Regions from separate parts of the Gordonia sp. w5E2 genome, predicted to be linked through region 3. Evidence: predicted binding sites of a transcription regulator. Region 3 holds the regulator's gene; each other region holds the start of a gene.

Region 1 (10,369 bases), 2.5 Mb from region 3:
ACAAGTACGACTTCCAGCGTGAATTGGTCTCACTGGGCATTCCCACGCTGAAGTTCGCCGTCGTCGAAGGACCCGACGACGCCGCAGCGCTCGACTTCGACGTCCCGTTCGCGCTCAAGCAGTGCTATTCGCGCGGGTCGCAGAAAGTGCACAAGATCACTCCCGGCGAGAACCTCGACTGGGTCGAATACGATCCGACGAATCCGTGGCTTGCCCAGGAGTGGATGGAAGGCAAGCGGTACTGCACCTACTCGGTCTGTCGCGACGGCAAGGTCAACGCACACGCGACCTACCCCGTCAGCTACGCGATCGGCGGCAGTTCGTGCCTGTCGTTCAGTTCGATCGAACATCAACCGATCCTGGACTGGATCACCGAATTTGTTGCGGCGCAGAGGTTTACCGGCCAGGCCGGATTCGACTTCATCGAGGGTGCCGACGGCAGCCTCTACTGCATCGAGTGCAACCCCCGATCGACGAGCGGGATCATGATGTTCCGCCCCCACAACGACGTACCCGCGGCGTTCTTCGGCCACAACGACGACCTCATCGTTCCCGACTCCGACGTCGACCGCATGATCGGACTCGGCATGCTGCTCTACGGCTGGACGAAGGCATCACGCCAGGGGCGGTCGATGCGCCAGTTCTGGAAGGACTTCCGCTCGTACGAGGACGTGATCTTCGAGCGCGGCGACATGAAGCCCGGGGTCATGCTGCCGGTCGCCTACGCGTCGATTCTGCGCGACTGCCGTCGCTACCACGTCGGCCTGGCCGAGGGCTTCATGCACGACCACGAATGGGACGGCCACCCGATCTGAGCCACTGAGTTGTCGAGCTACTGCGTCGGGTTGCGGTAGCGCTCACACCGCGCCGAAGTCGACCTTGTCGCCGCCGACGTAGACCTCGGCGATCGCCGGTTCGCGCATGCCCATCAGGAGCGCGAAAAGTGTTTGGTCGCGCGCTCTTTGCGGGTCGTCGTCGCGAACTCCGTTGCGCAGCATCCGTTCCAGCGGCGGCCATCGCTGCGGGTCGATCACCAGGAAGTCGGCTTCCTTGCCGACGTCGAAGTTGCCGAAGCGTGATTCGGCGTCGAGAGCGCGTGCGCCCGCGAGGGTTCCGCTGAACAGCATCTGGGCCGGATGCATGGCAACGCTCGCCTCGCCCGCTTCGGAGATGTGCACCTTGTAGGCGTCACCGGCAACCTTCGAGATCAGCCACTCGTCGCCACCTCCGCAGTCGCTGCCCAGCGCGATGGTCACCCCCGCATCGACGGTGCGGTTCCACGGCATGGTGCCGGAGCCGAGGAACAACTGGGACGTCGGGCAGTGCGCGATCGACGTGCCGGTCTCCGCCATCCGAGCCAGTTCGGCGTCGGTGCAGTGCACGCAGTGGGCAAGAATGGTGCGCCTGCCGAGCAGGCTTTCGCCGCCGACGGCCGAACCCGGGAGAAACTTGCCGTCGTAGGTGTCGAGATAGCACTCCACGTCGAAGAGTTGCTTGACCAGGTCGACCTCGCCGGTGCCGGGCCGGTTGTTCTCGTTGAGGTGTGTGTGGATGTAGACGCCGCGGTCGCGCACCTGCGCGTAGAGCTCACCGAGCGCCGCGAGGGTCTGCGTTGTCACCGACAGTGTGAAGCGGGGCACGATCGCGGTGAGCAGTCGAGCGGTGTCGGGGTCTCCGGTGTCGGCCGCGTGCCACCGATCGATCTCGGCGGTGGTCAATGCGATCGCGTCGGCCTCCGAGGTCATCAGCGGGGCAGCCGAATCCGGACCCTGGGTCTGGATGCCGCGACCGCTGACGATGCGCAGTCCGGCGCGCTGTGTCGCCTCGAATAGTTCGTCCTGTGCCACGGGGAAGGCCGAACCGAACACCATCGCGGCTGTGGTGCCCGCGGCGATCCTGGCGCGGGTGAAGTCGCGCGCGATCGTGCGGGCGAACACCGGGTCGGCCAGTCGCGACTCCGCGGGAAAGATGCAGTTGTTCAGCCATTCCAGCAGCTGGCCGCCGCCGTACGCGTCGAGCTCGTAGGTCTGCGGAAAGTGCACATGGGCGTCGACGAATCCCGGCAGCAGGAAGGCGCCGCCATGGTCGACGACGACATCGCCGGGCTGCGCGGGCAGTTCGTCGAAGGGGCCGCAGAAGTCGATCAGCCCATCGGCGGTGATGGCCAGCGCACCATCGGGGATGTCGACGAGCGCTGAGTCGGCGTCCGAGACCGTCGGCGAGCCTGCGATGTGCATGATGCGTCCCCGATGGATACGACGCTGTGCTGAGGTGCCAGGATTCGCTGCGGTGCCGGGGCTTGTCACGTCGGGGGCATTCACGCGCACAACACAACCACAGGTTCGACGGTTCGGCCTGTCGGGACCGGCATCACTTCACGTCGAAGGCGGGACTCGTCCCGACGAACGACGACAGCGCGCCATTGGTGTGCTTGACGTCGCCGAAGTACCGGATGCGGTGACGCCCCGAGACTCCCGGGCCGGTCGTCCAACTGATGGTCACGCTCGACGCCGTCGAACTGCCCGACGGCCGCTTCCAGGTGAGCTCGGTGCCCCAGGTGTTGTCGTCGGCGGCCGCGACCCAGCGACCCGACTCGTACCGTTCGACGACGAAGTAGCCATCCTTGGCTGCGCTGCTTCCCGGCAGCACCCTGTGCACCTTGTTCGAGGGGTGCGCGCCGCAGAACTCGACCGACACGGTGTCACCAGACCGATACGAAGTCTTTGGTCCACGCACGACGTCGCCGAAGCGTCGACCGCTGATGGGGGTGTCGGCGGGTACCGGGGTCAGCAGATCGGGTTGGGGGCCGCGCTGATCCGGTGGCTTGGGGCCGCGTGACGATGACTTCCCGGCTGCCATTTCGCGTGCGAGCTTGTCGAATTCCTGCATGTACGCGCACAGTGTGTATCGCCCGAAGAGAGTTTCGCCGCCCTCGTACTGCTGAGATAGGTACTCCTCGGGAGTGGTGACGTACTGGCTGTAGCCGTTCGAGTATCCCTGTAGCAGAACGTTTTCCAGAGGCAGTGAGAATGCGGCCGCCACGATCCGACGCACACGCAGTCCCGCGGTGATGGTGAACTCGGCCGGTGCTGCCGCGAGTATCAGATCGCCGATGCGGATCAGTTGGATCGGCAGAACCTGCTGAATCCACGGGTGCGGCGGCATGTAGCCCAGGGGGAACAGTGGTAGCTTCGGCGCCTGGACCTGCTGAACCCATTCCGGCGGAGTGACTTTCGACGTCGCTCCGAGTGCTGCCGCGAAGGGGAGTACGGTGCCCTCCTTGAGAAACGAGAGCTGGCTGCGTGTGTTGTCCTCGGTGCTCGTCGCCGCGGCGGCCGCACCCATGATCGCGGGACTCGTGCGCGCGGGACGGCCGTCTGGCGTGTACGCGCCGTCGATCGCGATGTCGGAGAGGTTCAGAAACCGGTACGCATACGACAGTCCGCCGGACAGCGAACGCGCCGAGGCGAATGCCCGCTGGCCGGCTTTGAACTGCCGCTGACCGATGATGGTGCAGTTGGCGCGGTGGTCTTCGGTCGGTCCGGACGGATGCAGTTTGCGCACAGCGAGATTCGGAGTCATGTCGCCGGCGTTGGTCTGCGGGAACGATGCGACGACGTCGGGGTTGTTCTGCTCGGCGAGGTACGACGCGTAGCCCTTGTTGTCGACCGAGATCAACGTGTTGGCGTCGGTCAGCGACGTGCCGTGTGTGGCAAACCAGGTGATCTCGCCGATCACGTTGCCGCCCTGACGAATTCGCAGCGAGGTGACCTGCGGATCGATGTGCTCGGGAAAGTGTCGACGATCGGGGGTTGGATTGTTGACGAACGCCTGCAGTGAGCGGTTGGCGCTGGCGTCGTGCAACTCGGAATGCCCGAGTTCGAGGGTTCCCGGCGCCAGTGAGTGGTGGGCCGCCACGATTGCGTCGACGAGACCGGCTACCTCTGCGCGGTAAGAGTTCTCCCGATGTCCGAGTGCGGCAAGGACATACGCGTAGTCCCAGGCCGTTCCGCCGCACGAGTTGTGATTGTGGGTGGCGTTGAGATTGACGTTCTCCTCGGTGTAGAGGTTGCCGAAGCGCTGGCGCAATTCGTTCATCACGCCGACGTGGTGGGACTCGAACACGCAGGCAAGATCGGCGTTGACGAAGACGATTCGCTTACCCGACGCGGTGTCGGCGATGATGTAGGCGCGCGCCCACACGCGTTGCAACAGACCGGTGGCCACCTGGCTGAGGTCGGAGTATCCCATCATTCCCTGGCCCGCGATGGCGCCTGTGAGATCACCCTTGCCCGCCCCCACCAGGTAGCCCGACGACGGTGCGGCCGTTGCCGTTCCGGCTCCGAGCGCGCCTGTCATGGCGATCCCGACCACGCCCGCTCCGACGGCTCCCGCGGAGGCGCCGAGGAACCCGCGTCGGGTCACTCCGTTCGGAGCTGCGCCGTCGTGTGACGTGTGATGCGGTGTTCCGCGGGATGCGTTGGTGCTCATCTCAACCCCCTGGTGAAATGTGGACGTTCGAATGCATGGATGAATGGGATGCGTTGTGGGTCAGTGAAGTATGTTTCGGGTGACCGGGTATGACGCCAGGTCTCGTTGGCTCAACGCACGCTGCGCACCAGTAGAACCGACACGCCGCCGAGGATTCCGAAAATCGCTGAGGCGACGAACAATCCGGTGAAACCGCCGGTTGCTTCGACGATCGCGGCGCCGACCAGAGGTCCGAGTGCCTGCGGGACGGCCATCGCGATGTTCATGATTCCCAGGTCCTGACCGTTGTGCTCGGCGTCGGGGAGGACCTGTGTTGCCAGTGCCTGGTCGACACCGAGGAAGGCGCCGAAGCCGGCGCCGAGCAGCGCTGCCGCGACCATCGTCATGGGGAGGTTGGCGACCACAGCGATGCAGACCGCCGCCGCGCCCTGCGAGACACCTGCGGCGAGGACGAATGGCTTTCGTCTCCCGACGACGTCGCTCAGCTTGCCCGACACCAGTGCGCTGATGACGACGAACACCATGTAGACCGCTGTCACTAGCAAGATGTCACTGTCGGCGTCGGTGGAGTGGATACCGAACTTCAGGAAGAAGAAGAGCAGCGAAGTGCCAAGGGCGTTACCAAGATTCACCAACACGCGGCCGAGTAGTGTCCATCCGAAATCGGGATGCTCACGCGGCGAGATCCACAATTCGGATACGACGGCCCGGATACTGATCCGACCCTTGTCGTGTCGCGGGTTGGGCGGATCGTTCAGGTACAGCACGAACGGTGCGACACAGGCGATCAGCAAGACCGCGAAGAGTGCGTACGACGGGAGAAATCCGAGTCCGAACGCAGACACCAGTGCGATACCGATGATCACACCGATCGCTTGCGGGGCCGACACCCAACTCGACACGACACCGCGTTGGAAGACCGGAACCTGATCGCTGATCAAAGCGGTTAGCGCCGCCGACACGGCGCTGAAGCCTGTCAGCGTCGCGCACCACCCGATGGTGATCGCAATGATGTTGTCGGAGAAGCCAAGTGCGATGAGTCCCGCCGCGAACAGCGCCGTACCGCCGACGATCCATGGTCGACGCCGTCCGTATCGGCTCGTCGTGCGATCCGACAGCGAACCGGTGAGGGGAAATGCCACGAGCGCGAAGGCCGCAGAGATTCCCGATACCACGCCGAACGTGAGAACGCTTTGCTTCCAATTGCTTTCGTCGACATTGGTGCCGATATCCAGCCAGTCGTTGATCTGGTTGGGAAGGGTGAGCTGGAACGGTGCGAGTTGCGCGAGCCAGATGCCGAGCCAGGAGAGTCCGAAGAGGCCGATCCACTTCGACGAAACGCGTTGCCACGGCGTCGTCGGACTGTGGTGGGCGTCGTGGTCGAGGGTCACCGTGCGTCGGTTTCCGGCGACGTCGGTGTTGTTGCCGGTGCCGGGGTCGGTGATGATGTCGGGTCCGCCGTCGGAGCGGCGAGTGTGACGATTGCGGTCGCGAGTACGTCGATGTTTCGACGCGCAGCCTCGGTGTCCCGGTCGGTCAACCACGACAGCGTGAGACCGTCTATCGCAGACGTCACCAGGTGAGCGACCTGCGTCAGCGGTAGCTCCCACGTGATCGACATGCGTTCGGCCAGATAACTCAGTGCGTCGGCGACGGCGCTGCGGTAGGTCTGCCACTGCTTGTTCACGGCCGCGCGGTCGTGGCGGATTGCGTGCGTCGCCACTTCGAGGAGCGCGAGCTCACGCGCGGGATCTTCCTCGAGCATGCGCAGGTAGCCGAGCATGGCCTCGCTGAGTACCTCGTGGAGGCTCGCGTCGTCGGCCACCATGTCGGCAGACAAGACCGCGGTGAGGCGCTCCTGCTCGGTGATGTGCGTGATGACCTCGGTGATCAGCGCATCGCGGGACGAGAAGATGTAGAAGAGCGCGCCCTGAGGCATCCCTGCCTCGCCGACGATCGCCCTGGTCGTCGCGGCGGCCAGCCCATCTCGTGCGATGACGCGAACGGCGGCATCGACCAGCGCCTGCCGCCGGTCCTCGAAAGTCATTCGACGCAACGAATCCCCCTGGTCATCTGTCGTGTGCGAGTTGACCATACGATCAACTGTCGACAAATGTGCGGGATTCGCTCGAAATCCGCAACAGGAGCGCTGCGATTTAACCGCGCCGCAATCGGCGCCGCCGTCAGGCGGGTTCGAGTTCGCCGACGGTGATCAGGGTGCCGTCGTGCAGCATGCGCACGATCTCGTCGGCGACGTCCTCGGGGTAGGTGTAGTCGTCGATGGGTCGCGGATTTGCAGGCGGTGGAGTTGCTGATTCTGCTACCGCGGCTGGCGGCGTCAGCTCGGCTCGCCACCGCTCGAGTTTGTCGTCGATGATCGCGTCGAGATCGTGAATGTTGTTGGTGCGCAGCGCAGTAGGCTTCCCGGGGAATGCCGGGTCCGGGTTGGAGCGCCAACCGTATCTCCCGCGGTCGGTGCCGTCGGGGATCTTTTCGGTGGTGAACTGCCCGGGACCGTCGCCGACCGCGCGGTTGTGGGGTCCGCAGGCTGGTGCGAGCTCGTCGATGTCGGTGCGTCCGCCCTTTGCCCAATCCTGTTCGGCGTGGTGGATTTCGCAGTGGCTGAAGGGGCGGGGGCAGTCGGGCATGGAGCATCCACCGTAGTTCGCGAACAGCATGAACCGCTGTGACTCGTTCGCGAGGCGGTTGGCCGTGCCGAAGTAGAGGGGTGCACCGGTGTGCTCGGAGAACACCGCCAGGTGCATGACCGATTGTGCGGCCAAACGGATCAGGTCGGGCATCGGGATGTCGGCGCCGGTGGTGGTCTGTCCGAAGCCCGCGTACTCGCGGAGCTGAGTGTCGGAGATGCGTACGACGAGGTGTGGCGGAAGTCCGCGATGGCTGGCGCCGAGCAGCCCGCCGTCGAGGACGGCCCTGAGAATCGCGGAGAGCGCGTCGTGGTTGCGTTGCGACTGGGTGCGAGTGTCGCGGGCCGCTGCCTCCTTGAGCGCGTCCACATCGGCGAACTCGTTGCTGCCGGTGGGCGAGGCCTCGTCGTCGGGATTGTTCATTCCGGGTGCTGCCCATGCTGCGAGTGCTGTATCGAGCATCGCGCGGGTCGTGGGATCGAGGGTGCCGAGGATTCGTGACATCGACTGTGTGTCCTGATTGTCGACGGTGAGTCGGCGCTGACGCTTGCGGTCATTGTCGTCGGTGATCGTGCCGTCCGGGTCGAGGTAGGCGAGTAAACGGTTGCCTGCGGCGAGAATCTGGCGTGGCGCTAGCTTCTGTGCGAACTCGGCGACTTCGGCTTCGGCGCGGGTCAGTTGCTCCGCATCGATGCCCTCCGGAATCTTGTTCAGCACGGTGAGTGCTGCGGTGAGGTGATCGGCACCGAGCGTGCCGCTGCGCAGTGCGTCGGCGAGCAGCGGGTAGAGCGCGGGCATCGTGTCGCCGGTGATCGTGAAGGTCTCGTTGAGTGCCAGGATCTGCCGCCTGCGCTTGGTTGCGTCGTGCAGGCGCAACGCGCCCATCATGAAGTCCGACAACGAGTGTGTGCCGACAGCGCGATACGCCGCACGATTGGACACATCCATGATTCGACTGTTGCCGATCGAGATCATCCTGCGCGCCGCACGCTCGTGTTCGATCGCCATGGCCGCCACCTCGGCCTCCGTTGCGCCGCTGGTGTCGACGTCGTCGATCTGATCGAGCAATGCGTGCAATTGCTCATACAGCGCAACAGGATTCGGCGCAGCAGTCTCTCCGGCCAGGTGCCCCTCGTGGATGTCTGAACTCTCGGTCCCCATGCCCGCCCCCGCCTCCGGTGTCGAACTGACGTTCTATTTCCAACGTACCCGTCAAATCGGACATGTCAAGGAGAATCTCTTTGCTTGTTGAGTACTGCCCGGGTCGGCCACGTCGACTTCATTCTTGACTCGACGCCTTCCCGACCGCGAGGGTGGAGCACATGGTCACAGTCGACGACACCGCAGCCGCCCGCGCCAGGCTGGCGTACGAAACACTCGAACCTTTCCACGTCCTCGCCTACTTCAACCCGGGACTCGCTGAGGCACAGGGTGATCTGAGCCTCGACCCGCACGCCTTCTACGTAGGAGCGCGAGGGGCTCCACTCGGCGATTGCGCAGCCCCGGTCGTCGTCTCGTCGTTCTACAACTTCGCGCCCGAACTCATCACCAACGCGTGGGAGTCCGCGCGCAAGGTCGGTCTCGACAAGGTTGCCGCGCGTCGAGAGCAGATGCTCGACGCCCAGTTCCGCGAGATTCTGGGCGAGCGGGTCGTCGAACCTGAACTTGCTTCTCTCGCAGAGCGTTACCAAGAGATCGCATCTTGTCTCCCGATGGGAGGTAGGCCGCTGGCCTCGGCATGGGCGGCTCTGACACCGCCGGATTCTCCGCACCTCGAGCTCTGGCACGCGCTGTCCGTACTGCGAGAGTGGCGGGGAGACAACCACATTGCGGTCCTCGTCCAGAACGGTCTCGACGGAATCGACGCGGCAACCTTCCACGAGGCAGGACTGCCCGACCCGACAATTCGACGTCGAGCACTGGGCCGACGACTCGCTCAGTTGACCCGCGGATGGTCGGACGAGGCGTGGGAGGCTTCGGTCGCCAGGCTGGTAGAGCGAGGGCTTGCCACCAGGATCGACGACGATGGGCACGAGTTGACCCCGGCCGGTCTCGATCTCTACCGCGCGATCGAAGCCGAGACAGACGCCATCACCGGTTCGGCTTGGGCGAGTGAGGATGTCGACGAACTGCTCGAGCGTTCCCGGCCGTTCGTGAAGGCCGTGATCGACGCGGGCGTGCTTCCCGGAACCAAGAAGAAGTAGCTGGGTGATCCGATTCTCCTGACCTGATCCCCGTCGGCGCCGCATCGGGCGGCGCCGACGGACCGGCTCACGCGAATCGTCTGTGCGGCAGAGTCGCTGGCTTACAGGTCACTGAATTTGCATGTCACTGAATCTTGGCCAGAGCGGGTTCGACCTTCTTGATCGCCCACGGCACGGAGTAGATCGACGGGCTGCTGAAGGCTGCCGCGTTGTTGTTGTCCAGGTACACAGTGCTGCCGCGCTGTACTGCGGGTAGCGACGTGAAGCCCGGAACCTTCTCGAAGACCTCGGGTCCTCCCGCCAGTGGCCAGAGAATCAGCAGGTCCGAGCGGAGCACGTCGATCCGCTCAGGGGACACGAGAGTGCGATCACCGTTGGGGGACAACGACTTCACCGTCGGGTCGAGTACCAGACCCATCTGACCCATCAGCTTCGACGCCGCATCACTGTCGGAGGTGATCACGCCGAGCTGATTCTCCTGAGTGAACTGTGCGAACGAGAATGTCTTGCCCTGGGCCTTCGGATACGTCGACTTGACCTGCGCCAGTTGATCATTGACCTCTGCGACAGCATCGGCGGCTTGCGTGCGCTTGTCAAAGATCTCGCCTGCCGTGGTGGTCACGTCCTCCCAGCTATCCACCTGGGTGCCCTGCTCGAGCACGGGGATGGTGGGGGCGATCTGCTGCAGGCGTTCCCACGACGCCTTGTCGGGAAGGAAGCCGGCCAGGATGACGTCCGGCTTGTACTTCGCGAGGGTCGCGATATCGGGGGTCGCGGTGTAGGGCACGACGGTCGATGAATGCGCAGGCGTCCACTCGAACCGGTTGTTCTCGCCCGAGTAGCCCTCCAGAACGAACTCTGCGGTGATCGGAACGTCGAGTTTGATCAGAGAGTCTGCCCAGGTCCAGTTCAACGTGACAGGGCGCTTGGGCGTGCTGGGGATCTCGGTGGTGCCGTACTGGTGTGTGATCGTCACCGGCCCGGACGACGACGATGACGAATCGGAATCGGAATCGGCGCTCGAAC
Region 2 (10,369 bases), 400 kb from region 3:
CTGGCGCCGCATGCGCGCGAAGTCGTTCTCGGCGTCGGCGTCGGGAAATCCGGTGTCACGCGCCATATCGTCGCCTCACGATCGTGAAGTCGCGGTGCCCGGGATCGATGTCGAACTGGCAGTATCCGACGACGTTGACCGATGTGGTGTGCGTGCCGATCGCCTTGTCTGTCGGGTGTCCGCCGTAGGGATGTACGTGTCCGTGAACCAGTAGCGTCGGCTCGAGATCGTCGACGAGCGGGTGAAAGCAGGCGAAACCCCTGTGCGCCGGATCGTCTCCGTCGCCGACGCCCTGCGCCGGGCTATGCGTCAAGAAGATGTCGGGCCGACGCCGCGTCAGGTGTGCACCGACGCGAACTCTCCAGCTGCGCCACCGCTGTTGAGGCTCGGTGTACTGGTTGGGGCCGTCGTTGTAGCGAATTGAGCCGCCGAGGCCGCTGATGCGCAGCCCGGCAGCCTCGACGGTCCGTCCGTCGGCGTTGAGGGCGCCGAGCGGTCCGGGGTCTGCTGCGGGCAGTCCGGCGCGCAGCCATCCGGTGCGCGATTGCCGATAGCCGCGCAGGTCCGGGTCGTGATTTCCCGGCACATATACGGCGGGAACGTCATAGGTCGCCATGAGTCCGTCGACATACTCGAACGGGAGGTCGCCCGCTGCGACGATCAGGTCGGGACGACCCTGAACGCCGATGCCGAGAACGAGAGAGTCGACCACTTCGTCGGCGACAGCAAGAACACTCACCATGTGAGTCAGCGTAAGCCCGGAGCGCGGCGCACGGTGCCGAGCTCCTAGAAGCTGGCGTGCGGGGCGCCGATCCCCGGGTCGATCCGGACCGGCCCGTCTTTGGAAGGCGCGACCGGAAAGTCGAAAATCGCAGTCGGAATGTACACGGTCGCACAGGAATTGGGAATGTCGACGACCCCGGACAGTCGCCCCTCGATCGGCGCGGAACCGAGAAGTAGATACGCCTGCTCGGGGCTGTATCCGAACTTCGTCAGGTACTCGATCGCGTGCAGACATGCCCGTTGGTAGGCGAGGTCGGAGTCGAGGTAGCGCTGCTCGCCGTCGAGCGTCACCGACGTACCCGAGAAGGCGATCCACTCCGAGTACTGCGGATCGGTGTTGCCGGGCATGAAGATTGCGTTCTCGGTGACGCCGTAGGTCTCCATGCCGCCCTTGATCAGGTCGACGTGCAGATCGATGAAGCCGCCCATTTCGATGGCCCCGCAGAAGGTGATCTCGCCGTCGCCCTGCGAGAAGTGGAGATCGCCGAACGACAGGTTGGCGCCCGGCACGAAGACGGGATAGAAGACGCGACTGCCCTTGGTGAGATTCTTGATGTCCTGATTGCCGCCGTTCTCGCGGGGCGGTGCCGTCCGTGCAGCCTCTGCGGCGACTCGATCGAACTCCGCGCCGCTCAGTGATCCGAGGATGGCGCCGCTTGGTTCGGGTGGAAGTGCCAGTGGCGGAACACGTTCGGGGTCGGTGGCGATCAGCGCGCCCTCTCGCGCGTTCCAGGTTGCCAACAACTGCGGGCTCGGGGCCGTGCCCATCAATCCCGGGTGCACGATTCCGGTGTACTTCACATGCGGCACATGGCGACTCGTCGCACTCTGCCCGGCGAAATCCCAGATCGCTTTGTATGCGTCGGGGAACTGCTCGGTGAGAAACCCTCCGCCGTTGAGCTTGGCGAAGATGCCGGTGTAGCCCCAGCCCTGGCCTGCGAGCGGACCCGAATCCTCCTGGGGGATGGGACCGACGTCGAGAATGTCGACGATCAGCAGGTCGCCGGGTTGTGCGCCCTCAATCGCGAACGGTCCGGAGAGTGTGTGCACGTTGTTCAGCGGCGCGTTGAGGATGTCGTTGGCCGAATCGTCGTTGTGGATCGCGCCGTCGAACCACTCGCGGCAGTGCGCCCGAAAGGTGTCGCCCGGTTTCACCGTCACCGCAGGCGGAATGTCGGGATGCCACCGGTTGTGGCCGACGATCTGCTGCGCGGTGAACGGCTTCGATGAGTCCAACGAGAAGAGCAACTCCGGCATGACAGCCTCCTGGTGGCGCGACGGTGCAGTGCCTTTCGAGATTCCGCGACGCACAGGTCGCGCTATGGTCTGCACATGCCAACCTACGTCTTCCGGTGCCGGCAGGCATGCGATGACGTCGAACAGGTGCACTCGATGCTCACTGTCCCCGACGACGTGGAGTGTCCGGTCTGTTCGGAGCGCGCTCGACGAATCGTCACCGCAGCGAGGCTCGGCGTCGGCGACAGTGCTGCCATGCGGGCACACGACGCGACGCGCGCGACCGCCGACGCGCCGACGGTGGTGTCATCGGTGCCCGGTTCGCCTCGACGGTCGACGCCGGTGACCACCAACCCGCTGCACCGGCGGCTACCGCGTCCCTGAACCGCCCGGCTACCGTTGAGTGTCGTGAGTCCTTCCGTCACCGACACCGTGCACGAATACGTCGTCTCCGAACTCGGCGTCGAGCCGCAGCGGGCGTCTGTGACCTTCCTGGGTGTCGAGCCCATCGACGTCGAACGATTCGCACTCGACGACGACGTGGTGTTCGTGACCGTCGGGTGCGCTCGTCATCCGATGACCGACCCCAGTGACATTCATGCCGACCCGCTGCGCGGTCCGCGCGTCGAGCTCGTGGTGCGGATGCACACGGGGGTTGCGATGCCGGGGCTGCACCGACGATTGGCAACCGTCGCCGCAGCGCCGGCGGTCGAGGGGCTCATCCTCGCACCGGACGCACTCGTCGATCTCGGCGAGCCCCTCTGGGATGGTGCGCCGTTCACCGCACTATTGACCGCTGCCGACGAACTCGGCGAGGTGGTGCTTCCCGACCCGATGGAACCGGTGCGGTTCCTGCGCGCTATCCCGATCACGGCGAACGAAGCCGCGTGGGTGCGCCTCAAGGGAGCCGACGCCCTTCGCGAGGCGTGGGCAGAGGCGAGCATCGACATCGCCGACGCGAGGCGTTCGCCTGCCAGCATGTGACCCGGTGAATCGAGGCGGCCCTTCCGTCTAGGCAGCCGGGGGCGGCGCTTACAGCCAGTGACTTCGCCGGAACGTCGCCCACAGGGCGCCGCAGATGAGGAACATCGTCAGGCAGAGAATGCCGAAGCCCTGCCGGTCGTGCATGCCGGGCAGGATGTCGAAGTTCATTCCGTACAGTCCAGCGACCATCGTCGGTACCGCGGCGATCGCCACCCATGCCGAGATCTTGCGCATGTCGCTGTTCTGCTGGATGCTCACCTTCGTCGCGGCGGCGTCGAGTAGCGAACTGAGGACCTCGTCGTATTCGACGACATGCTCGATCACGGTGCTGAGGTGGTCGGACACATCGCGGAACTGGCGTCGAATCTCTTTGGGCACCAACGTGTTGTCCGACGCCAGCCGTGACAGCGGGCCTGCCAGCGGTGTGACCGCTCGGCGCAGTTCGAGAACCTCGCGACGGAGCAGATATACCGGTTCGATGTTGAGCCAGCGCTGCTGTCGGGAGAAGACCGTGCTCTCGATCGACACCACGTCGTCTTCCATCCGCTCGGAGACGGCGAGGTAGGAGTCGACGACCTTGTCGGCGATGGCGTGCAGCACGGCGGTCGGTCCGAGCACGAGGCGTTCTGGTCGGGCTTCGAGTCGTCGACGCAGATTGTGTAGATGGGTGTGGTCGCCGTGGCGAACGGTGATGACGAAGTCGCGGCCGGCGAAGACCATGATCTCGCCGGTTTCGACGACCTCGCTGGCCTTCTCCATCGACTCGTGCTCGACGTACTTGACCGTGCGGAGCACGAGGAACTGCGTGTCGTCGTAGACCTCGAGCTTGGGACGTTGGTGGGCGTGCACCGCGTCCTCGACGACCAGCTCGTGCAGGCCGAACACCTCGCCGACGCCGGTCATCTGTTCGTCGTCGGGCGCGGCGAGTCCGAGCCACACGAACCCCTTGCCGGTCTCGCGTACCTGCGCGAATGCGTCAGCGTAGGTGATGCGCCCCGGCTGTCTGATTCCGTCGACATAGACCGCGCAGTCGACGACCGCCCGTGCGACGGGGACCGGAATCCGGGGGAGCGGACGCGCCCCACGCGCGTTCCGTGCACCTGGGCGGAGGTTGGGCATTGGCACGAGGTGGATGCTACTCGTGCAGGGGCATCGTTATACCGTGAGAGCCGTGCGGAATCGTGTGTGGGCCACCGCTGTCGTCATTGCGGTCGCGATGGTTGTCACCGGGGTGCTCGCGGGATGTTCGGATTCGTCGCGTGACTCCGCGTCGTCGAGTCGGCTGTTGCATCTCGGCTCGGCCGACGACCCCGCGCTGCGGGTGATGGCCGAGATCTACGCGGGAGCATTGCGCGACGTCGGCGCACCTGTTGCAGATGACTTGATCCGCGGCGACGACACCGCATTGCTCGACGAGATGGATCGCGCGCGGGTCGACCTGTTTCCCGCGTTCAGTGGCGAACTACTCACCTCGCTGGCGCCGAAGGCGACCGTCACGTCGTCGGACGACGTCTACGACGAGCTCAATCGCTCTCTGCCCCAAGGTGTTTCGGTGGGTGATGCGACACCCGTGAGTGCGACGCCGCAGGTCTTTGTCGCGACGTCGCTGGCGCAGTCGAGCAATGTCACCGATCTATCGGAGTGTGGGCGACTGCCCGAGGGGCTACCCGTCGTTGTCGTCGGACGTCCGGAACCCGCGGATATGGCTGCGTTCGCAGCGCAGGGTTGCCGCTTCGGTGCGGTGGAGTCGGTCGGATCGGCCCGCGAGGTGATCGCACGAGTGGGGACGGCGCAGGCTGTCGGCGTGGTGACGGCACTCGACGCCGCGGTCGCTCTCGACCCCGCGGCGCCACAGATCCAGGCGCTCAGAGTCCCCGCGCCGACGCAGGACGACGCGGGACAGCCGTCGACCCCCTCCAACCCGGCGACTTCACCTCAGTCTCAGTCTCAGTCCCCGTCTCCGCAGAGCGGTCCGCGCGCGCAGAATCTCGTTCCGGTGTACCGGACCGCCGCGCTGACCCGCAGCGAGGTCAAGCAGATCAATCGTGTCGCGGGGGAGATCACCACCGCCGACCTGGCCGAACTGGCACGACGCGCAGACGCGGGCGCCGAACCACGCGACCTCGCGATCGGGTGGCTCGGCGAGCACGGCCTCTAGTTGGAGCGGGGCAGGAGGCTTCGTCGCCCCAACCACGTCGCCCCAACCACGTTGCCCAACCACGTCTGCCCCGCCACCGGGGTGTAGACGGGTTGCAGCACAACCTGATTCGACGGTTCACCAAGGCTAGGGGTTGGCGCGTCGGTCAGGTGACCGTTGGTCAGGCGGCGTCGGACAACGGTGGGTCGACGCCTCCGGGTGGGTCGACGCCGCCGATGCGGTTGGGGCCGCCTGGTGGGGCGGGACCTGTTGGCGCGTCTGGGTCGTTGGGTGGCTCGGGGTCAAGTTCGAGTGGCGGTAGGTTCCACCCGATGTCGACCCGCGAGCTGAGGCGCAGAGTATCGCCGGAGGGCATCGCACCCACCAGAGTGAGCTCGACCCGCCCGGCGGGCGGGTTGGACACTAAGGGCGGAGGCACAATCGCGGTGACGGCTGTGTCTGTGGCGATTCCGGTACCGGTCGTGCGTGCCGCGGCGGCGGCCTCGTTGTTGGTGTGTTCTGCGGCGAGGTAGTCGCGGAAGTCGGCTTTGACGTCGGCGATCCGGTTGATGCGTTCGGGATTCTCCGGCATACCTGGCTTGGCGTTCAATCGCCACGCGACCCGCCCGGTATCGGGGCCTTCGGTGATCATCCGGGTGGTGAACTGGCCGGGCTTCGTGCCGACCCGCCGGTTGTGCACATCACAGGCGGGCACCAACTGGTCGATATCAGTCAAGCCGCCGTCTGCCCAGTCTTTCGCGGCGTGATGCATCTGCACCCTGCTCGCAGGTTGGTTGCAGCCGGGGGCGGAACACATTTTCCCGCCGGGTGAGGCGAATGAGGCGAGTCGTTGTCCGAGTGACGCGATCCGCTTCGACCGCCCCAGGTAGAGCGGGATGCTGGTGTGGTCACCGAACACCGCCAAATACTGGCTCGCTCCGGTCGAGGCGGCCATCTCGATCACATCACCGATCGGCAGGAGTGTTCCGGACGTGGTCTGTGCGATCCCTGCCTGCTCTTCGAGTTCTCGCAGGCTGGTGGTGACGATGACCTGGATCGGCAATCCACGATGGGTGTTGCCGAGCATGCCGGATTCCAACACCTGGCCGAGTAGGGCGGAGAAGGCGTCGTGGTTGCGTTGCGCGGGTGAGCGTTCATCACGCAGCGCAGCCGCCGCGACCTGTTCGGCGTTCGCGGTGGTGATCGGACCGACAGGCGACTCCGGGTCGTCCGGGTTGTTCATGCCGGGTTTGGCCCACGCATCCAACACCGTGTCGAGCCGTGCGCGGGCGATCGGATCGAGATCGGCGGTCAACCGCGACATCAACTGTGCGTTCTGCCGGTTCACCCACAGGCGGCGTCGGCGTTTGCGGTCCTTCGGGTTGGTGAGTGTCCCGTCAGGATCCAGATGGGCGAGTAGCCGTGACCCGAGGTTGGTGATCTCGGCGGGGGTGAATTGGACCGCGTAGCCGGCCATCTGTGCTTCGGCGGCGGCTTTTGTCTCGGCCGACACTTCACCGGGGATCGCTTCGAGCACCTCGAGCACCGCACGGACGTGTGTGCCGGCGACGCGACCCTCGGCCACGTAGCCGGCCAACGTGGGGCATGCAGGTGGTAGTCGGTCACCGCAGATCGTGGTGAACGAGCCGGTCGCGGCGATCACCCGATGCCGCGCCGCCGGATCACCAATGTGCAGACCCTGCCCCATGAAGTTGCGAACATCGCGGAAACCCAACGCGCGGGGCAGATCCCGGTCGGAGGCTTCCACAATCAGGCGATCCGTCACCGCACCCGCAGTCCGCAACGCCAGGCGTTCGGCCTCCACAGTGGCTTCAACCAGCGCCGCGTCCGACACCAACGACACATCGACGGCAGCCAACTCATCCAACACTGCGGCAAGCCGTGACAGCTTCTCCGCCACGACAGCGTCCGCGGAACCCGCCGCTGCCGACGCCAGAGCCCAAGGCGCGCCGCCGGTCCCAAGATCTTTGCTGTTCACGTGCCGCCACCCCCGCCCCCGTCATGTCGAATATGTGTTCTACATTACCCGGCAATACCGACAGCGTCGAGGAATTCTCGAACAATTTTTCGACCCTGTGGATACCGCCCAATAGGCGAGGAGGGCGTCGCTCAGTTCGTGCGGTCGACTACGTCGTCTATCGCACGAACTGAGCAACGACGACAGCGGTCAGCGGAACGAGGTGGTGACGCGCTTGGTCACGCCCGCCACGACGCCCTGGTACTTCGAGGCGACGAGACGCACCCAGACGTCGAGCACGATGGCGTCGGCGCCGATGAGGACGCGCGCCTTGTTCTTCTTCACGCCCTTGATGATGGTGTCGGCAGCCGACGATGCCGAGGTGCGCGCGAGGTACTTGTCGAAGAACTGGGCGAAGTTCGCCTGGTCGTAAACGTCGGCGACCGTGGCGTTGCGCGCGATCGCGGTCTTGATGCCACCGGGATGCACGCACGTGACGCGTACGGGGTGCTTGGCGATCAGCATCTCCTGGTTGAGCGATTCGGTGAATCCGCGGACCGCGAATTTCGCCGAGTTGTAGGCCGCCTGGCCCGGCTCGGACAGCAGGCCGAACAGCGACGACGTGTTGACGATGTGGCCGTCGCCCGACGCGATGATGTGTGGCAGGAAGGCCTTCGTTCCGTTCACGACGCCCCAGAAGTCGACATCCATGACTCGCTCGATGTCTTTGAACTCTGTGCGCTCGATCTCGCCGTGGTGCGCGATGCCCGCGTTGTTGAAGACGACGTTGACCTTGCCGTAGTTGGCCATGACCGTGTCGGCGTAATCGAGAACCGCCTCACGCTCTGCGACGTTGAGCAGTTGGGCGTGCACCGGTGCGCCGGTCTCGGCGACGAGCTTTTCCGTCGTCGCGAGACCGTCGGGGTTGACGTCGGAGATCGCCAGCTTGGCGCCCTGTTGGCCCAGCTTCACCGCCAGTTCGCGGCCCATGCCCGAGCCCGCACCGGTGACGACGACGACCTTGTCGCGAAAATTCTTCATGGTGTTCTCCTGTGTGTGTTGATGCGTGCGAGATCCGGCGTGCACGCGGATGAAGTCGAGATCAGGCGCGGGTGCTCGCGAGCACGGCCGGTGTGTCGGCCGCCGACGAATCGCGAGCTACGTCGTATGCAGCGACGTCGAACCGTCGGGTTTGCTTGCGGAAGTTGAATGTGAAGCCCGGCCACAGCGTGGTGATGTTGCCGTTGTCGTCGGCGTACCAGGAGGCGCAGCCGCCATTGACCCAGACGCTGTGACGCAGCGCGTGCTGAATACCGGTGTTGTACCCGCGCTGCGACTTCTCGTCGACGTCGACACGCGTGATCCCTTGTGTCCGAACGGTTTTGAGATAGTCGACGAGGTAGTTGAGTTGCGACTCGATCATGTACACCATCGAGGTGTGACCGAGGCCGGTCGCCGGCCCGACCATCAGCATCATGTTCGGGAAACCGTGGACGAATGACCCCTTGTAGCCCTGCATTCCGTTCGTCTCCCACGCCTGTGCGAGTGAGTGTCCCTCGGCGCCGACGATGCAGTCGAACACGGGCGAATCGGTGACGTGGAAGCCCGTCGCGACGATCAATACGTCGATCTCGCGTTCGGTGCCGTCGGCGGTCACGATGCCCGACGGTGTCACGCGTGCGATGGGGTCGGTGACGAGGTCGACGTTGGGTCGATCGAGTGCCGGGTACCAGGCGTTCGATCGCAGGATTCGCTTGCAGCCGACCTGGAAGCGGGGAGTGACCTTGTCGCGCAGCTTTCGGTCGCGGATTCCGCGTGCGATGTTGGCGCGGGCGACGATCTCGACGGGCTTGAGTGCCTTGCGCGAGTGGGTCAGGCCGAAGGCGATGAACTCGTTGAATGCGTACACCCCTGCGCGGCTGGCGCTCTGCACGATGGGTGCGTTCTTGAACAGCCAGTGCTCGACAGGAGTGTACGGCCGCTCGGTGCGGGGGACGATCCACGGCGCCGTGCGCTGGTACACGTCGAGATGCGCGACGCGCTTGGCCACCTCGGGGACGATCTGGATGGCCGACGCGCCGGTGCCGATCACGGCCACGCGCTTGCCCGAGAGCTCGACGTCGTCGTCCCAGCGCGCGGAGTGCATGACCGTGCCGCCGAACGATTCGATTCCGTCGATGTCGGGAAGGTTGGGTTCGCAGAGCGGCCCGACCGCGCCGATGAGGTGCTGTGCCCAGTACGTCGTCACGGCAGCGGTGGCCGGATCGGTTCCGGCGGGCACAGTGTCGATCAGCCAGCGCTGTTGCGACTCGCTCCACGCGGCGCGGGTGACCTCGACACCGAACCTGGCCTTGTCGCGCACGCCGAAACGATCCGCAACGTCGTTGATGTAGCGGTGGATCTCCGGCTGGTGGGAGTACGAGCGCGACCATCCGGGATTGGGGGCGAACGAGTACGAGTACAGGTTCGACGCGACGTCGCACGCGGCGCCCGGGTAGGTGTTGTCGCGCCAGGTGCCGCCGAAATCGGCTCCGCGATCGAGGATGACGTAGTCGGTGAAGCCGTTCTGGCTCATTTTGATCGCCGCGCCGAGGCCGGAGAATCCGGCGCCGACGATGGCAACCTCAACATTGTGCGTTGTCATGCTCATGACACTAGGAGCCTATTGAACATTAGTCAATAGGCTATTGAACACCGGTCAATAAGTCGCCTAGACTGTGTCTGTGACCCAGACGAAGCGCACGAGGATGAGCCCGGAGGCCCGACGCGACCAGCTCATCGCGCTCGGGCTGCAGATGGTGTCGGAGCGGCCTCTCGATGAGGTGTCCATCGACGCGATCGCCGAGGTCGCCGGTGTGTCCCGCGCACTGCTGTTTCACTACTTCGCATCGAAGCAGGAGTTTCACGTCGCCATCGCGAAGGCGCAGGGCGAGGAGATGTTGCGGCTGACAGCACCCGACGAGACCCTCGACGATCCGCTCGCCATCCTGTGGAGCTCGTTGTCAGCGTTCGTCGACTACGTCAGCGAGCATCGCAGCGCCTACACCGCATTCCTGCGCGGCGCGTCGAGCACCGACCCGGCGATGCGGGCCGTGATCGACGGCACCAGAGCGGTGATGGCCGAGCGCATCCTCGATCACGCACCTGCGCTCGGCGTCGAGGTCACCCCGGCGGTCCGACTCGCGACATTCGGGTGGATCGCCTTTGTCGAGGAGGTCACGATCGGCTGGCTCACCGATGGGGAGATCACC
Region 3 (10,369 bases):
GTGGCCTTCGCTGATCCCGTTGGTGCCGACGAAGGCAACCGAAGCACGCATCTTTCGCAGCGCTGCGACGGTCTCGGCTCCGACTGCGGCCTGGGTGAGTCCGCGGACTCGACCGCCGACCATGAGTAGGGTGGCCCGCTCGTGCGCGGTGAGTGCCTGCCCGAGCTGGAGGCTCGTGGAGATCACCGTGAGCCTGCGATCCGAAGGCAGCAGCTTGGCGGCCTGGTAGGTGGTGGTTCCGGCGTCGAAGATCACCGATCCACCGTCCGAGGGCAGAAACCGTATCGCAGCGCGTGCGATCGCGGCCTTCTCTGCGGTGTGGGAGGACTCGCGCTGGTCGAGTCCCAGCTCGTTGACTACCTCGACCGTCCCGGCCTTGACTGCTCCACCGTGGACGCGTTGCACGCTACCTGCGCGCTCGAGGACCGCGAGGTCGCGGCGCACCGTCTCGCTCGTCACGTCGAACCTGTCGGCGAGGGCGGTTACGGATGCGCGGCCGTGCGCGCGCACCTGATCGGCTATTGCTCGCTGTCGCTCTTCGGCGTACACCTGTCGACTCCGATCTGTGGTGTGGCTCGCGCTTCGGCGAACCATCTGTGGGTCTGTGTTCTGTGGATCCGGCTGCTGTGGATCTGGCTTCTGCGGATCATCGTGAGTTTGGTTCTGTGTGGCATTCGATGTTGATATATCTGTGTTTACGCCCGTGTGTGTTGACAAGTCAAGTGTTTCGAGTAACTTTGATCACAGAAATTCACGACGCCGGGTATCCCTCACAGATCACCGCACCCGGCCGATCGACCCGGAAGGCAGCAGACGCAATGGAGAAGCACCTGGTATCGGAGAATCGGGTCACCATGAACGGTCAAGGAGAGTTGTCGGGAACACCCGTCGTCGCAGGGTTCGCCTACGGGCCGGTGTTGTGGCCGGGTGGGCGCGTCACGTACGACGAGACGTCACTCGGCACCGATCGCGTTCTGGCCGAGGACGAGCGGGACGCGGAGGCGGAACGCCTCGTCGCCGCCGCGGCAGTCGTCGCGGGCAGGCTACGTCATCGCGCGTCACACGCGTCGGGAGCTGCGGCCGAGGTCCTTGCTGCGACCGCCGGGTTGGCCGAGGATCGGGGATGGATCGGTGCGGCGAAATCTCGTGTCGCGAAGGGCGCGTCGGCGCCCGCCGCCGCGGTCGCGGCCACGGCGCAGTTCTCCGAGATGTTCGCCAAACTCGGCGGGTTGATGGCAGAGCGGATCACCGACCTCAACGACGTTCGTGACCGAGTGGTCGCCGAGTTGCTCGGCCAGCCGGAACCGGGGATTCCGACGCCGAGTCACCCGTCGATTCTCTTCGCTGACGACCTCGCTCCCGCGGATACCGCCGGGCTCGATCCCGCGGTGATCGTCGGGCTGGCCACGCGTCTCGGCGGACCGACCAGTCATACCGCCATCATCGCGCGGCAGTTGGGCATCCCGTGCGTGGTCGCTGTGGCGCGACTTAGTGAGATCACCAGCGGCACAATGGTTTTGCTCGACGGAGGCGCGGGGTCGATCACCGTCGAACCAGAGGGGGCCGAGGCGCGTGAACTCGTCGAGCGCAGCGTTGCGGAGGCCGCGCTTGTTGCTGCGTGGCGTGGCCCCGGCCGGACTGCCGACGGCACCGCCGTCGCCATCCTCGCGAATGTTGCCGACGGCGTCTCCGCGCGCAGCGCTGCCGATGCGCCAGTCGAGGGCATCGGGCTGTTCCGCACCGAGTTGGCGTTTCTCGACAGGGCGGATGAGCCCGATGTGGACGAGCAGACGCGGCTGTACCGCGACGTGTTCGAGGCGTTCGCGGGCCAAAAAGTCGTCATCAGAACGCTCGACGCCGGTTCGGACAAGCCGCTGGCCTTCATCGAGCACCCGGACGAGGCGAATCCCGCACTCGGCGTACGCGGCAACCGCATCGGCGACGACCACCCCGACATCGTGCGAACTCAGCTCGACGCGATTGCGCGCGCGGCAGAGGAGTCCGGCACGACGCCGTGGGTCATGGCACCGATGATCGCCACGGCCGCGGAGGCCGCACAGTTCGCCGAACTCGTCCGTCAGCGTGGTCTGACGGCAGGCGTGATGATCGAGATCCCGGCAGCGGCGATCCTGGCGCCGGCGATTCTGGCCGAGGTCGACTTCGTGTCGATCGGAACCAACGACCTCACCCAGTACACGATGGCCGCCGACCGGATGTCGGCAGAACTCGCCGAACTCACCGACCCGTGGCAACCGGCGGTGCTCGCACTCATCTCGCAGGTTGCGACCGCCGGCGCCCAGCAGGGCAAACCCGTCGGAGTCTGTGGCGAGGCCGCGGCCGACCCGTCGCTCGCATGTGTGCTCGTCGGGCTCGGAGTCACCTCGCTGTCGGCGGCTCCGGCGGCGACGCCCGCAGTCGGAGCAAAGCTGTCGACGGTGACGATGGAGCAGTGCCGGGCTGCCGCCGCTGCCGCACTTGCCACCTCGAGTCCGGCACTCGCCCGACGCGCAGCCGCCGAGCAACTCGACGGCTGACACAGACCCCGCTGGTCAACGACCTGCGGGGCCCGTTCGGCGCATCAGACCCGTCGCATCACCGTGACGACTTTGCCGAGGATGGCGGCGTCGTCTCCGGGGATCGGATCGAAGAGCGGATTGTGCGGCATCAGCCAGACGTGGCCGTCTTTGCGCTTGAAGGTCTTCACCGTCGCCTCGCCGTCGATCATCGCTGCGACGATGTCGCCGTTGTCGGCGACATTCTGCTGACGCACGACAACCCAGTCGCCGTCGCAGATCGCGGCGTCGATCATCGATTCGCCGACGACGCGGAGCAGGAACAACGAGCCCTCACCGACGAGCTCACGCGGAAGCGGGAAGACGTCTTCGACCGCCTCCTCAGCGAGAATCGGACCGCCCGCCGCGATACGGCCGAGTACCGGAACGAACGTGGGGGTCGGGAGATCTCCGTTGATGGCATCGGAGTGATGTGCATCGGGAGCCTCGGAGACGTTGACCGCCCGCGGACGGTTGGCGTCGCGCTTCAACAGGCCCTTGCGCTCGAGGGTGCGCAACTGGTGTGCGACCGATGACGTGGACGTGAGGCCGACGGCGTCGCCGATCTCTCGGATGCTCGGCGGATATCCACGCTCGCGCACCGACTTTCGGATCACATCGAGGACGCCACGCTGGCGATCGGTGAGTGTTGCCTCGGCGACGGCCGGATGGATCGGTGCCTCCTCGCCGCCTCCACTCTTCTTGCCTTCGACGCTGCGACCGTTGCCCTTGGGCGACGACGGGCCGCGTCGTGACTTCTCTGTCATCGGTTCCGTCCTTCCTGATGTGTGAAGCGGGTGCTGTTGTGAACCGGGTGCTGCTGTGAAGCGGGGTGGGGTGCGTCTTTCTTCCATCGTCTGGCGCCGACAGTAGCGGAGGCCACTGACAACATCAAACATTTGTTCGACGTGTCGCAGGACTTTGTCGGACCCCTCTGGTAGAACTCGAACATCAGTTCATCGAACGCTTGATCGACCATTGGAGGTAGCGATGACCAGCTTGATGACCAACCCGGTGACCCGCACGATTCCCAGCACGTCGAGTGCATCCGCGGCAACACCGCCGACCACCCGATCTGCAACGCCGCGACCTGCATCGACGACGCGTCCCCGAGTTCACCGCGCCACGGTGGTCAGTGGACGTGCACCGTCGAATCCCGCGCGTAGCGACGAGCTAAGTGTGGCGGGGCGCGTTCGAACGACTGAGTCCCGACGGACCGCCGTCGCAGACGTCGCGCCGCGGCCTCGGCGTCGGATCGCGTTCGATCACGGCACCTCAACGCGGCCTGCGGGCACGCGATGCGCCGGTGGCGTCGGAGAGCTGGTGGCGGCCCGTCGGCGCCGGGCAGCGGTCTTGGCGGTGCTCGCGGGAGTCGGGTTGGCACTGACCGTGTGGGTGGTCGGGACCGTCGGCGCCGACTACCAGCGGGCGAGCGTGCCGTCCTCGACCTCGACGCAGGTGGTCCACGTGCGTTCCGGCGAATCGCTGAGCTCGATCGCGGCACGCGTCGCGCCCGATGTGCCGCGTCAGACAGTCATCGACGAGATCATCGACCTCAACGATCTGCCGTCGAGTGGGCTGCGCGTTGGCCAACCGCTTGTCACACCCGCGTACCGCTGAGCGCTGGCGGTATTCTCGATGTCACAGGGTCCAGTCGGAAACCGACACGGTCACCGCTGCGGTCTCGCTTCCGCCGGTCGTCAGACGATCGGACCGAGCCAGACCGACGGAGCCGCTGCGTCCCGAGATCTGCACGAGGACTACATGCGCTGCCCGTTTTGTAAGAACGAAGACACCAAGGTCGTCGATTCGCGTGTCGCCGATGAGGGGCAGGCGATCCGGCGTCGTCGCGCGTGCAGCGAGTGCGGGCGGCGGTTCTCCACAGTCGAAAGTGCTGTTCTGGCAGTCGTGAAGCGAAACGGTGTGACCGAGCCGTTCAGCAGAGAAAAGGTGATGCGCGGGGTACGACGCGCATGCCAGGGACGTCACGTGAACGAAGACGATCTCGCACAGTTGGCTCAGCAGGTCGAAGACGCGGTGAGGTCGTCCGGTTCGGCCGAGATCCCCAGCAACGAGGTCGGTCTGGCCATCCTCGGCCCGCTCCGCGACCTCGACGAGGTGGCGTACCTACGTTTCGCCTCGGTCTACCGGTCGTTCGATTCGCTCGAAGACTTCCAACGCGAGATCGACGACCTCCAGGGCAACCTCACCGGTTCGCACGAAGGCTCCGACGACCTCGACACGCCCGCCACCCGCGACGACACTGTCGATGCTGCGTCGAGTCCGGCGGGTCCGGTCTCAACCGAGTCGGTCAAGAGCTCGTAGCGCCCGTTTCTCCGAAATGGGATAGGCGGTACCGAGTTTCTGGGCAAAGAGGCTCACCCTCAGCTCCTCGACGATCCACTGAGCTTCCTCGCTGACGATGTCTCGGCGCGATTCGGGAAGCTGTGTCAGGCGCTGGTTCCATCGTTCGGTGACCCTGTCGATGGCGGCCATTCCCTCGCGGTCGCGGTTCGCGGCGGCAGGAAGCTGCTCGAGGCGCTGTCGTGCGGCGGTCAGGTATCGCGGAACGTGCTGCAGGTGTTCGCTAGCCGTTGCGAGAACGAATCCGTCGAAGACCAGGTTGTTGAACTGTTCGGCGACGTCGTCGGCTGCTGTTTGACCCGAGTGGCGGTCGATCTCGGCACGCAGGGGAGCAACCTCACGCAACACATCGACAGCAAGAGCGAAATACTCCGGCGCCGCAGCCGATACACGCGGTCGCAGTGTCGAGACCAGCTCATCGAAGGCCGAGGGTGTGCGGATCGAGCCCAAATCGACTGCTGCGGGAGCGATGTCGCGAATCGCCCGACGGGTGCAGTCTGCATACAGCGCGTCGGGTGACGCATAGGGACTCTGGCTCAGTGCCAGCCGACCGGCCGGGTCGAGCCCGGCGCTGATCTTGCGTGAGAGCGGCGGGATCGCGTGGTCGAGCAGTTCGATGACGGCACCGTGCAATTGCGCACGTCGCTGGGCGTCCGACGTCGCGAGCGTCCGCGCCACCCCACGGTTACGCTCTCCGTCGACGACCTCGAGTGACGGATATCGCGTGATCTGTTGTCCGGCAACGCTATCGACGCTCGACTCGGCGAGTGTTCCGATTCCGTCGGCCGTCCACGTCGTGTACACCCGACGCGGCGTCGGCGCGGGCGCCTCACCCTCGATGCGTCGGCGGAGCTCGGCGAGGGACTTGCCGGTAGCGACCGACTCCTCTCGGTCATCGATCACGACGAAGTTCATGCGAAGGTAGGCGGGGAGTCGCTCCGGAGTGAAGTCGTCGGCCGCAATCGTCTGCCCGGTGATCGTCGACAGCTCACGCGCGAGGCCGTTGATGAGCGGCTCGCGGCGTGGGGTGAGACGAGACAGGGCGAGATCGGCGAATCGCCCGGCCGGTGCCATCGTCTTGCGGATCGTCTTGGGCAGCGTCTTGATCAACTCGGTGGCGAGTTCGCTCCGCATTCCCGGGACCAGCCAGTCAAAGCCCGCCGGGCGCACGTGTCGCAACAGCGGGCGTGGAATGAGCACGGACACACCGTCATCGGGTGCGCCGGGCTCGAATCGGTATCGCAGGCGGTAGCGGGTATCGCCCTGTTGCCACTCGCCGGGATAGTCGGCATCGGCGACGTGGACGTCGGCGGCGACGTCCTCCGGGGTGAGGTCGAGCAGCGACTGGTCGGCGCGGCGCGCCTTCTTCCACCAGGTGTCGAAATGGCGTGCCGAGGTGACCTCCGCGCCGATGCGATGGTCGTAGAAGTCGAACAGTTGGTCCTCGGTGATCACCACGTCGCGGCGTCGAGCGCGGTGTTCGACCTCGGCGGCGTCGGACAGCAGTGCTCGATTGCGGTCGAAGAACGGATGATTCGTCTTCCAATCACCTTCGACGAGGGCGTGCCGGATGAACATGTCACGCGCGGCGGCAGGGTCGATGGGTCCGTAGTCGACGCGGCGTCGGGCCACCAGCGGGACGCCGTAGAGCGTCGCGCGTTCGTATGCCATCGTGGCACCGCGCTTCGACGACCAGTGCGGCTCGCTGTATGTGCGTTTGACCAGGTCGCCTGCGAGTCGTTCGGCCCACAGAGGGTCGATTCCCGCGACGGTGTGCGCGAAAAGCCGGGACGTTTCCAGGATCTCGGCGGCCATCAGGAACGCGGGCGGCTTCTTGGAGAGTGACGAGCCGGGGAAGATCATCAGGGTCGTGTTGCGTGCGCCCGTGTACTCCCGACCTTCGGCGTTGCGGGCGGCGATGTTGCTCAGGAGCCCGGACAGTATCGCCTGGTGGATCGCATCGGTGTGGTGCGACGCCTCGGCCTCGCCAGACTCCTTCGACGACCAGCCGAGATCGTCGACGATGCGCCGAAGCTGTCGGTGCAGATCCTGCCACTCGCGGATGCGGAGGTAGTGGAGGAACTCGCGTTCGCAGGTGCGGCGGAACTGGTTGCCGGACAGTTCTTGTCGCTTCTCCTGGAGGTAGCGCCACAGTGCGAGGTAGCCCATGAAGTCGGAGCCGGGCACGACGAACCGCTTGTGGGCTGCGTCGGCGGCTTCGCGATGATCGCCGGGTCGCTCGCGGACGTCGGGGATCGACAGTGCGGCAGCGATGACCAGAACGTCGGCGAGACAACCGGATTCGTGTGCCGCGATCAGCATGCGCGCGACCCGAGGCTCGACCGGGATGCGCGACATCGTGCGTCCGACAGGTGTCAACCGCGGTGTGGTGTCGGTCTTGTCGGTCGTCGTGATCGCGCCGAGTTCGGTGAGAACCCCGATTCCGTCGCGGATACCGCGTGCGTCGGGAGGTTGGACGAAGGGGAAGTCGGCGATGTCGCCGAGCCGCAGCGAGGCCATCTGCAAGATGACCGACGCGAGATCGGTGCGGAGAATCTCGGGGTCGGTGAAGGCGGGACGGGCGTCGAAATCGGCCTCGCTGTACAAGCGGATGCAGATGCCGGGGGCGACTCGCCCGCACCGCCCGGCGCGCTGGCGGGCGCTCGCCTGTGAGATCGGTTCGACCGGAAGTCGATGGATCTTGGTGCGCGCCGAGTATCGCGAGATACGTGCGGTGCCCGTGTCGATCACGTAGCGGATACCCGGGACGGTCAGCGACGTCTCGGCGACGTTGGTGGACAACACGATTCGGTTGCCGCGCGACTGTGTGAACACCTTCTGTTGTTCGGCGATCGACAATCGCGCGTACAGCGGAACCACCTCGGCGCCTGCCGCGACGCGTCGGGACAGTGAGTCCGCCGCCTCGCGGATGTCACGTTCGGTTGGCAGGAACACCAGGATGTCACCCCCGGCGTTACTGCGTCCCCACAACTCGTCGATGGCGGCGTCGATGCCCTGGATCTGGTCGAGGTCGGCGTGCTCGCCGCCACCGCGTTCGTCACCGGTGTCGGGGCCGTCGGAGGAGATGAGCGGGCGGTAGCGGACGTCGACGGGATACGCCCGCCCCGACACCTCGAGCACGGGGACCTCGGCGTCGGGTGTGGTGAAATGCCGCGCGAACCTGTCGGGTTCGATCGTGGCCGAGGTGATGATGAGCTTGAGGTCGGGGCGACGGGGGAGCAGTCGGTGCAGGTAGCCGAGGATGAAATCGATGTTGAGGCTTCGTTCGTGCGCCTCGTCGATGATCAGCGTGTCGTAGGCGCGCAGCATCGGATCGGTGGCGATCTCGCGGAGCAGGATGCCGTCGGTCATCACCTTCACGAGCGTGTCGGCGCCGGAGCGGTCGGAGAACCTCACCGAATACCCCACGGCGTCGCCGATCTCGGTGTTGGTCTCGTCGGCGATACGTCGCGCCACGGAACTGGCGGCGATACGCCTCGGCTGGGTGTGACCGATGGCGCCGCGCACGCCTCGGCCGAGCTCCAGGCAGATCTTGGGCAGCTGCGTGGTCTTGCCCGACCCGGTTTCGCCCGCGATCACGACGACCTGGTGAGTGGCGATCGCGGCGGCGATCTCGTCGCGGGCCACCGACACCGGTAGCTCCGGTGGGAACTCGAGCACCGGAACTGATGCTCGACGACGCTCGACGCGGCGTGATGCGGCGTCGATGTCGCGCGAGAGTGCCGCCACCGCATCCGCGTTCGACGATGCACCGAGCTTGTCGACGCGGCGTCGAAGGCGGTGTTGGTCGACGATCGTCAGGTCGGCGAGCCGGCGTCGAAGTGAGCGTTGGTCCGTCGGAGTAGGTTGCGTCGCCTCGGCGGTGGACTCGCTGGGCTGTGATTCGGGGGAGACGGACATGATCACTCAAGGATATGTGTCGACGCATGGGTCAACGCAGTCTGACCTCCGACCGATGACCCAGAGTGTGACCCTGGGTGCGCTGACCTGACCCTGAGTGCCCTGACCGCGATGCCGCCGGGCATCATTGAGCGCATGTCAGGTTCACTGTGGCACGGATTCGCCGATATGGGGTCGGTCAGCGCAAGCGGCCCGTTTGTGGTCACGCGGGGTGAGGGCACCCGCGTGTGGGACCGCGATGGCAACGAGTATCTCGACGCCACCGCTGGTCTCTGGTTCACCAATATCGGTCACGGGCGCACCGAGGTCGCGCAGGCGGTGGCCGATCAGCTCTCGACGCTCGCGCATTACTCGGGATTCGGCGATCTCACCGCCGACGTCACCGACGCACTTGCCGATCGGCTCGCGACAATCGCGCCGGTTCCCGGCAGCAAGATCTTCTTCACTTCCGGCGGAAGCGACTCGATCGACACTGCGGCGAAACTCGCGCGGCGTTACTGGGTGGAGGTCGGCAAGCCGGAGAAGACGATGATCGTCGGCCGTACCAAGGCCTACCACGGCATGCATGTCGCGGGCACCTCACTCGCGGGCATCCCGGGTAACCACGACGGCTACGGCACCCTGATGCCCGACGCCCAGACCGTCGAGTGGGACGACGCCAAGAGCCTGCTCGGACTGATCGAACGCGTCGGTGCCGACAAGGTTGCCGCGTTCTTCTGCGAGCCGATCATCGGCGCGGGCGGCATCTACCTTCCGCCCGAGGGCTATCTGGCCGAGGTCCGACAGATCTGCCGCGACAACGATGTGCTGTTCGTCGCCGACGAGGTGGTGACCGGCTTCGGCCGTATCGGAGGCGAGAGCTGGTTCGCTTCGGCGCGCTTTGATCTCCAACCCGACATGATGACCACAGCGAAGGGCTTGACGTCGGGGTACGTCCCGATGGGTGCGGTCTTCATCGCGCCGCGCGTCGCCGAACCCTTCTACGCCGGTGGTGTCTGGTGGCGTCACGGTTACACCTATGGCGGCCACGCGGGAGCTGCGGCAGCCGCGATGGCCAACCTCGACATCATCGAGCGGGAGGGACTCCTTGCCGAGGCGGCGAGGCTCGAGGGCGATCTGGCAGACAAGCTCGCCCCGCTCGCCGACCTCGACGCGGTGTCGGAGGTGCGCACCGGACTCGGTGTGGTCACGGCCGTCCAACTCGCCGACCCGGCGCAGGCGCCCGCAGCGGTCGGTGCTCTGCGTAAGCACGGCGTGAGCACCCGCGCCGCAGGGCAGGGCGCGCTGCAGGTGTCGCCGTCGTTCGTGATGACGACCGCCGAGGTCGGCGAGCTGGCCGACCGTATCGGCGCAGCGCTGGGCTGAGCCGGTCAAAGCTTGGCCGGTCGGTCAAGCGCTGGGCCGGTCGCTCAGCCCTGTGCCGTCGGCAAGACCTCGATCGACGCGGCGTTGACCGCAGCCGGAAGCGATACCGACCAGGCGACCGCCTCCGCGATCGCGGCGGCGGGGATCGGCGGGTTCTGTACGGCGAA

What was found. The regulator LexA, encoded in region 3, represses DNA repair genes until DNA is damaged. The targets are predictions, from matches to a motif close to CGAACANNTGTTCG.
Region 1: RND64_RS21070 (DUF222 domain-containing protein) is a predicted target of LexA. The motif match lies at 8,322-8,335, and genes of this name have one in related genera.
Region 2: RND64_RS08030 (HNH endonuclease signature motif containing protein) is a predicted target of LexA. The motif match lies at 7,167-7,180, and genes of this name have one in related genera.

What each region holds. Positions count from the first base shown of each region.
Region 1 covers NZ_CP144213.1:4,638,063-4,648,431, reverse strand. Annotated here, with positions in the region: gene RND64_RS21095 (carboxylate--amine ligase) at 1-815, shown strand, start outside; gene RND64_RS21090 (amidohydrolase family protein) at 858-2,255, opposite strand; gene RND64_RS21085 (neutral/alkaline ceramidase) at 2,371-4,491, opposite strand; gene RND64_RS21080 (MFS transporter) at 4,602-5,882, opposite strand; gene RND64_RS21075 (TetR/AcrR family transcriptional regulator) at 5,879-6,586, opposite strand; gene RND64_RS21070 (DUF222 domain-containing protein) at 6,675-8,300, opposite strand; gene RND64_RS21065 (SCO6745 family protein) at 8,462-9,343, shown strand; gene RND64_RS21060 (ABC transporter substrate-binding protein) at 9,468-10,369, opposite strand, start outside.
Region 2 covers NZ_CP144213.1:1,752,883-1,763,251, forward strand. Annotated here, with positions in the region: gene RND64_RS07995 (ParB N-terminal domain-containing protein) at 1-66, opposite strand, end outside; gene RND64_RS08000 (metallophosphoesterase family protein) at 56-742, opposite strand; gene fmdA (formamidase) at 787-2,040, opposite strand; gene RND64_RS08010 (FmdB family zinc ribbon protein) at 2,116-2,403, shown strand; gene RND64_RS08015 (suppressor of fused domain protein) at 2,428-3,003, shown strand; gene RND64_RS08020 (magnesium and cobalt transport protein CorA) at 3,052-4,122, opposite strand; gene RND64_RS08025 (glycine betaine ABC transporter substrate-binding protein) at 4,136-5,161, shown strand; gene RND64_RS08030 (HNH endonuclease signature motif containing protein) at 5,322-7,139, opposite strand; gene RND64_RS08035 (SDR family NAD(P)-dependent oxidoreductase) at 7,329-8,159, opposite strand; gene RND64_RS08040 (flavin-containing monooxygenase) at 8,221-9,762, opposite strand; gene RND64_RS08045 (TetR/AcrR family transcriptional regulator) at 9,866-10,369, shown strand, end outside.
Region 3 covers NZ_CP144213.1:2,157,846-2,168,214, forward strand. Annotated here, with positions in the region: gene RND64_RS09845 (DeoR/GlpR family DNA-binding transcription regulator) at 1-549, opposite strand, end outside; gene ptsP (phosphoenolpyruvate--protein phosphotransferase) at 819-2,534, shown strand; gene lexA (transcriptional repressor LexA) at 2,579-3,226, opposite strand; gene RND64_RS09860 (LysM peptidoglycan-binding domain-containing protein) at 3,543-4,172, shown strand; partial or broken gene nrdR (transcriptional regulator NrdR) at 4,317-4,751, shown strand; gene hrpA (ATP-dependent RNA helicase HrpA) at 4,851-8,837, opposite strand; gene RND64_RS09875 (aminotransferase family protein) at 8,973-10,202, shown strand; gene RND64_RS09880 (SDR family oxidoreductase) at 10,247-10,369, opposite strand, start outside.